2 regions of the Pseudonocardia zijingensis genome follow, and region 1 is predicted to be linked to the other one. Evidence: riboswitches for the same ligand, from Rfam matches in the RefSeq annotation. Region 1 holds a riboswitch; the other holds the start of a gene.
What was found. A riboswitch is a leader RNA that binds a small molecule or an ion and turns the genes downstream of it on or off. The one in region 1 is predicted to bind glycine.
Positions count from the first base shown of each region.

Region 2: it holds a riboswitch for glycine, as region 1 does, so the genes downstream of both, gcvP (aminomethyl-transferring glycine dehydrogenase) here and ACFPL3_RS27435 (glycine cleavage system protein H) in region 1, are expected to answer to the same signal.

Region 1 covers NZ_JBHSKO010000017.1:14,081-17,735, forward strand. The annotation lists gene ACFPL3_RS27430 (serine hydroxymethyltransferase) at 1-858, opposite strand, end outside; gene ACFPL3_RS27435 (glycine cleavage system protein H) at 860-1,075, opposite strand; glycine riboswitch at 1,118-1,221, opposite strand; glycine riboswitch at 1,222-1,331, opposite strand; gene ACFPL3_RS27440 (GlxA family transcriptional regulator) at 1,438-2,403, shown strand; gene ACFPL3_RS27445 (DJ-1/PfpI family protein) at 2,499-3,209, opposite strand; gene ACFPL3_RS27450 (LysR family transcriptional regulator) at 3,291-3,655, opposite strand, start outside.
Region 2 covers NZ_JBHSKO010000024.1:88,626-92,280, reverse strand. The annotation lists gene ACFPL3_RS33160 (alpha/beta fold hydrolase) at 1-182, shown strand, start outside; gene ACFPL3_RS33155 (NAD(P)/FAD-dependent oxidoreductase) at 179-1,387, shown strand; glycine riboswitch at 1,406-1,497, shown strand; gene gcvP (aminomethyl-transferring glycine dehydrogenase) at 1,650-3,655, shown strand, end outside.

The DNA of each region.
Region 1 (3,655 bases):
GCGCTCCCGGAACTCCGGCGAGCCCGCGATGCGCAGCGCCACGGCCTTGGCCGCGATCACGTGCTCGAGCGGGCCGCCCTGCTGCCCGGGGAACACCGCCGACGCGATGCGCTTGGCGTGCTCGCGCCTGGCGAGGATCAGCCCGCCCCGCGGGCCGCCGAGCGTCTTGTGGGTCGTGGTGGTCACGACGTCGGCGTACGGCACCGGGCTCGGGTGCAGGCCGGTGGCCACCAGGCCGGCGAAGTGGGCCATGTCGACCATCAGGAACGCCCCGACCTCGTCGGCGATCCGGCGGAACGCGGGGAAGTCGAGCGTGCGCGGGTAGGCCGACCACCCCGCGACGATCAGCTTCGGCCGCTCGCCGCGCGCCACCCGCTCGACCTCGGCCATGTCGACGAGACCGGTGTCGCGCTCGACGTGGTAGGACGACACCGCGTAGAGCCGGCCGGAGAAGTTGAGCCGCATCCCGTGCGTCAGGTGCCCGCCGTGGGCCAGGTCGAGGCCGAGGATGCGGTCACCCGGCTCGAGGAAGGCGGCCATCGCGGCGGCGTTGGCCTGGGCGCCGGAGTGCGGCTGCACGTTGGCGTACTCGGCGTCGAACAGCTGCCGCGCGCGGTCGATGGCGAGCTGCTCGATCACGTCGACGTGCTCGCAGCCCCCGTAGTAGCGCCGCCCCGGGTAGCCCTCGGCGTACTTGTTGGTGAGGACCGACCCCTGGGCCTCCAGCACCGCGGCGGGCGCGAAGTTCTCCGACGCGATCATCTCGAGCGCGTCGCGCTGTCGCCCGAGCTCGGCGTCCACGGCCAGGGCGACCTCCGGATCGATCTGCTCGAGCGTGGCCAGCAGCTGTGGGTCCATCTCAGTCCTCCTCGACGAGTCGGCGGTACGTGGCGGCGTCGTGCAACCCGTCCGGCGCGGAGACGCAGAACAACCAGCCGTCGCCGTACGGGTCCTCGTTGACGACCTCCGGCCGGTCGACGAGGTCGTGGTAGGGCACGGGCATGGCCCAGCCGGCGAAGGCAGCACCGAGCGCGGCGTGGGTGTCGTGCGAGGGGGATCGGACGGACGACGACATGCGGGCTCCCCGACGATGCGCGCCCGGCGGGGTGCCGGGGCGGGAGCCCCCTCTGTCGTGAGCCTGAGAGTTTCACCGGACCCGCAGACCGGGTGCCGATTTTCACCGTGGGCGAGGCGTGTCGGACGCCTGCTTTCCAGAGTGGCCTCGCCCGAGCGGTGTGGGTGCCTGAGAGATTGGCGGGGTCTTGCTCCTCCGGCGCCCGCCACCCCGTGCGCCGTGGCGCTGGGGCGCGGGACTCTCCCGCCCGGGTTCGAACGGCCCGATGTGCTGTTGTGGATCGGGACGCTAGCGGGCCGCGCCACGCGCGTCCACCACCGCGAACCAGTGGCCGAGGAAGGACCGGGTGATACTTTCCGGCCGTGCACCGCGTTGCGGCCCTCGCCCTCGACGGTCTCGTCCTGCTCGACTTCGGGGCGATCTCGCAGTTCTTCGGGCACCGCCACCGCGACCCCGAACCGGAGAACTACGAGCTCGTCGTGTGCACGGAGGGCGGCGGCCCGGTCACCTCGGCCTGCGGCGCCGCCGTCGGCGGGCACGGCGACCTGGACGTCCTCGAGCAGGCCGACACCGTCATCGTTCCCGGCTACGGCCCGATCCTCGAGCCGCTGCCGGAACGCACGGCGTCCGCGCTGCACGCCGCCGCGGAGCGGGGCTGCCGCATGGTGTCGATCTGCACGGGAGCGTTCGCGCTCGGGCACGCCGGCCTGCTCGACGGCCGCCGCGCCACCACCCACTGGGCCGTCACCGCCGACCTGCGCAGGTTGTTTCCGACCGCCACCGTGGAGGACAACGTCCTCTACGTCGACGACGGCCGGCTCCTCACCTCGGGCGGCGTCGCGGCGGGGATCGACCTGTGCCTGCACATCGTGCGGTCCGACTTCGGTGCCGAGGTGGCGAACAAGATCGCTCGGCGCACGCTGGTGGCCCCGCACCGGGCGGGTGACCAGGCCCAGTTCGTCGAGTACGGCCACCGGCCCGCCGAGCCCGCCGACATCGACATGGCCCGCCTCCTGAGCTGGGTGGAGGAACGGCTCGACCGCCCGCTGAGCGTCGCGGAGATGGCCGGGCACATCGGGTACAGCACCCGGTCGTTCAGCCGCCGGTTCCAGGCGCAGTTCGGCACGTCCCCGTGGCGGTGGGTGGCCCGGCAGCGGATCCTGCGGGCGCGGCAACTGCTGGAGTCGTCCGACCTCACCGTGGAGCAGATCGCGGCCCGCTGTGGTTTCGAGACCACCGTGGCCTTCCGCAGGAGGTTCCGTGAGCTGGTGCACGTGTCGCCCTCGGACTACCGCCGCGCCTTCCGCACCAGGTCCGAGGCCTCCTGACAGCGTGCCCCTTACGCCGGCAAGGTGGCTTTGCCGGCCGATTACGCCAGTAAAGCCACCTTGCTGGCATACGGGGTGGGGCTGCGCGGCGGGGGTCAGGTCGTCAGGGCCACCCCGAGCTGCTCGGCCACGCGGCGCGCGGTGGCCTCCCGGCGGGCGGTCAGTTCGGCCACCCCGTCCCGGGCGGCCGCGAGGACGTCGGCGGGTGCGGTCTCGGGCGTGCCGCTGTCGAACGGCGGCTCGGGCGCGTACTGTATCGCCAGCTGGATGCGCTGGGCGGCGGGCACCCCGCGCAGTTCGGCGGCGAGCTGGAGGGCGCCGTCGATGCCCGCCGTCACGCCGCCCGCGAAGACCCAGTTGCCGTCGACCACCACGCGCTCGGGCACCACGGTGGCGCCGAAGTAGGGGAGCAGGTGCAGGGCCGACCAGTGGGTGGTGGCCCGGCGGCCGCGGAGCAGCCCGGCCGCGCCGCAGATCAGGGCGCCCGTGCACACCGAGAGGACGGCCTTCGCGCCCTCGGCCTGCGCACGGACCCAGCCCAGCACCTCCTCGTCGGCCATGAGCGCCTCCTGGCCGTACCCGCCGGGCACGTGCAGGACGTCCAGCTGCGGGGCGTCAGCCAGGGGCGCGTCGGGGGACAGCCGGAGCCCGTGGATGTCGCGCACCGGGTCGGTGGTCTTCGCGTACACGGAGAAGGTGGAGTTCGGGATCTGCGACAGCACCTCGAACGGCCCGGTGAGGTCGATCTGGTCGAGCCCCTCGAACAGCAGGGAACCGATCGTCAGGTGGTGGTCGCGCGGGATCATCGGCACAGCGCCAGTGTCGGCGGGCCGCGAGGGGCGTCGGGAGTGGCCGGAAGGACGACTGTCGATACTTTCCGGCCTGGCTCACGCCGGTTCGCTCAGGCCGACCAGGTGTGCGATGCGCGGGTCGTGCGAGTCGGCGGGCCACGCCAGCAGGACGTCGATCACGGGCAGGCCGGTGACGGGCACGGCGACGACGTGCTCACCGGTCCGGTCGACGGCGCTGTCACCGACCACCGCGATCAGCTGTCCGGTGGCCACGAGGTCGACCAGGGCGTCCAGGCCGAGGGCCGGGAGGTCGGCGGTGTAGGCCGGGTCGTGGAGCAGCGCGGAGGCCGGCACCGCGTCCTGCTCCGCGAAGGGGTGGTCGGCCGCGACGAGCGCCACCGGCCGCTCGGTGGTGACGTGGTGGGTGTCGAGGCCGGTGAGCTCCTCCGCGGAACAGACCA
Region 2 (3,655 bases), on a different contig from region 1:
TCTGGGGCAGGCACGACCTCGTCACCCGGTTGTCCGTGGCGGAGACGGCGAGCGCGCGGTACGGGTGGCCGCTGCACGTCGTCGAGGACGCGGGCGACGACCCGGCGCTCGACCGGCCGGCCGCGTTCGTCGCCACCCTGGAGGACGCACTCGGCGCGGTGCAGGCGGGGGCGATCCGATGAGCGGCCACGACGTGATCGTGGTGGGGGCGCGCTGCGCCGGGTCGCCCACCGCCATGCTCCTGGCCCGGGCGGGGCACCGCGTGCTGGTGGTGGACCGGGCGAGCTTCCCCAGCGACACGCTCTCGACGCACATCGTGCACGCGCCGGGGGTGGCCGCCCTGCGCCGGTGGGGTCTGCTCGAGCGGGCCGTGGCGGGCTGCCCGCCGATCGAGGAGTACGCGTTCGACTTCGGCCCGTTCACGATCACCGGGCGGCCCGGCACCGCGTACGCCCCGCGCCGCACGGTGCTGGACACCGTGCTCGTCGAGGCGGCCGCGGCTGCGGGTGCGCAGGTGCGGGAGCGGTTCACGGTGTCGGAGCTCCTCGTCGAGGAGGGCCGGCTGGTCGGCGTGCGCGGCCGGGGGAGCGACGGGCGGGAGGTCGTCGAGCGGGCGCGTGTGGTGGTCGGGGCCGACGGCCTGCACTCGCTGGTGGCCCGCACGGTGCGCCCGGAGCAGTACCACGAGAAGCCGCGGCTGCTGTGCGGCTACTACGCCTACTGGAGCGGCCTGCCCATGGCCGGGCGGTTCGAGACCTACGACCGCCAGGAGCGGGCGTTCGCCGCGTGGCCGACGAACGACGACCTCACGGTCGTCATCACCGGCTGGCCCTACCGCGAGCTCGCGGCGAACCGCGTGGACCTGGAAGGCAACTACCTCGCCACCATCGGCACGGTGCCGGAGTTCGCCGAGCGGCTGCGCGCGGCCCGGCGGGAGACGCGCCTCGTGGGCACGGCCGTGCCGAACTACTTCCGCAAGCCCTACGGGCCGGGCTGGGCGCTGGTCGGCGACGCCGGGTACAACACGGACTTCGTCACCGGCCAGGGGATCCAGGACGCGTTCCGGGACGCGCAGCGGTGCGCGGCCGCGCTGGACGAGGCGCTCACCGGGGCCCGTTCGTTCGACGACGCGCTGCGCGACTACCAGTCCGACCGCGACGCGCACGTCCGGGCGATGTACGAGTTCACCGCCGGCATCGCGTCCCTGGAGCCGCCGCCACCCGAGGTGCAGCGGCTGCTCGCGGCGGCGAGCACCGACCAGGAGGCGATGGACGGGTTCGCGCGGGTGGCGGCGGGGGTGACCTCGCCCGCGGAGTACTTCTCCGACGAGAACGCCGCGCGCGTACTCGCGCGTGCCGCGGGCGTGGGGGAGGGGGCGCGGCGGTAACATCGGGCGGGTAGTCGCCGAACCCGCGCGGGAGAGTCCCGGTCCAGGCCGGGCGCCGAAGGAGCAACTCCTCCCCGGAACCTCTCAGGCACCAGGACCGTGCGGGCGAGACGCCTCTGGAAAGCGACGGGCGTGCCCGTCCGCCGACGGGGAAAGTCCTGGTGTGCCGGGGCGAATCTCTCAGGCGCCCGCGTCGCGGGCGGGGACAGAGGGGGAGGGTGGTTCCACCCTGGCCCGCCGCCCGCTCCGCCTGGAGGATCTCGTGTCCGACCGACCCGCACTCGCCGATCTGGAGCGGGGCACCCCGTTCGCCGAGCGCCACATCGGGCCCCGCCCACACGAGCTCGACACGATGCTCGCGGCCATCGGCGTGTCCTCGCTCGACGAGCTCGCCGCCGCGGCCGTGCCCGCCGGCATCCGCGACCAGGAGCCGGTCGCGTCCACGCTGCCGCCCGCGGCGTCCGAGACCGAGGTGCTGGCGCAGCTGCGGGCCCTCGCGGCGCGCAACACGGTGACCGTCCCGATGATCGGCCTCGGGTACGCGGGCACGGTCACCCCGGCGGTGATCCGCAGGCACGTGCTGGAGAACCCGGCCTGGTACACCGCCTACACGCCCTACCAGCCCGAGATCAGCCAGGGCCGCCTCGAGGCGCTGCTGACGTTCCAGACGATGGTGGCCGACCTCACCGGGCTCCCGGTGGCCGGGGCGTCGCTGCTGGACGAGGCCACCGCGGCCGCGGAGGCGATGACGCTGCTGCGCCGGGCGGGCAAGGCGCGCTCGCCGCGGTTCGTGGTGGACGCCGACACGCTCCCGCAGACCCTCGACGTGCTGCGCACCCGCGCCGAGCCGCTGGGCATCGAGTTGGTCGTCGCCGACCTGGCGGAGGGGTTGCCCGAGGGTGAGCTGTTCGGGCTCCTGCTGAGCTACCCGGGCGCGTCCGGGGCCGTCCGCAACCCGGCGGCGCTCATCGAGGCCGCCCACGAGCGCGACGCGCTGGTGGCCGTGGCCGCCGACCTGCTGGCGCTCACGCTGCTCACCTCGCCCGGTGAGCTGGGCGCGGACGCCGCGGTCGGCACCACCCAGCGCTTCGGCGTGCCGCTGGGGTTCGGCGGCCCGCACGCCGGCTACCTGTCGGTGCACGAGAAGCACGCCCGGCAGCTGCCCGGCCGGCTGGTGGGCCTGTCGCGCGACGCCGACGGCCACCCGGCCCTGCGGCTGGCGCTGCAGACCCGCGAGCAGCACATCCGCCGGGAGAAGGCCACCTCGAACATCTGCACCGCGCAGGTGCTGCTCGCCGTGGTCGCGGCCTGCTACGCGGTGCACCACGGCCCGGACGGGCTGCGGCGGATCGCGCAGCGCGCCCACCGCATGGCCGCCGTGCTGGCGGCCGGGCTGCGGGCCGGCGGGGTGGAGGTCGTGCACGGCGAGTTCTTCGACACCGTGCTGGCGCGCGTGCCGGGCCGGGCCGACGCCGTGGCCGACGCCGCCCACACGGCCGGCATCGCGCTGCGCCGCGTCGACGCCGACACGGTGGGCATCGCCTGCTCGGAGGTCACCACGGTGGCGCACCTGGAGGCGGTGTGGACGGCGTTCGGGGTGCAGGCCGACGCCGGGGCGCTCGACGCCGCCACGCCCGACGCGCTGCCCGCCGACCTGGCGCGCACCAGCGAGTACCTCACGCACCCCGTCTTCCACGAGCACCGCTCGGAGACCTCGCTGATGCGCTGGCTTCGCCGTCTCGCCGACGCCGACCTCGCGCTCGACCGCACGATGATCCCGCTCGGCTCCTGCACGATGAAGCTGAACGCGGCCGTCGAGATGGAGCCGATCACCTGGCCGGAGTTCGCGAACCTGCACCCGTTCGCGCCCGAGGCCGACGCAGCGGGCACGCTCGAGCTGATCGCCGACCTGGAGCGCTGGCTCGCCGAGCTCACCGGCTACGCGGCGGTGTCGCTGCAGCCCAACGCGGGCAGCCAGGGCGAGTTCGCCGGCCTGCTGGCGATCGCGGCCTACCACCGCAGCCGCGGCGAGTCCCACCGCGACGTCTGCCTGATCCCCGCCAGCGCGCACGGCACCAACGCGGCGTCCGCGGTGATGGCCGGGATGCGCGTGGTCGTGGTGGCCACCGCACCCACCGGCGACGTCGACCTCGACGACCTGCACGCCAAGATCGAGGAGCACCGGTCGTCGCTGGCCGCGTTGATGATCACCTATCCGTCCACGCACGGCGTGTACGAGGCCCGTGTGCGCGAGGTGTGCGACGCGGT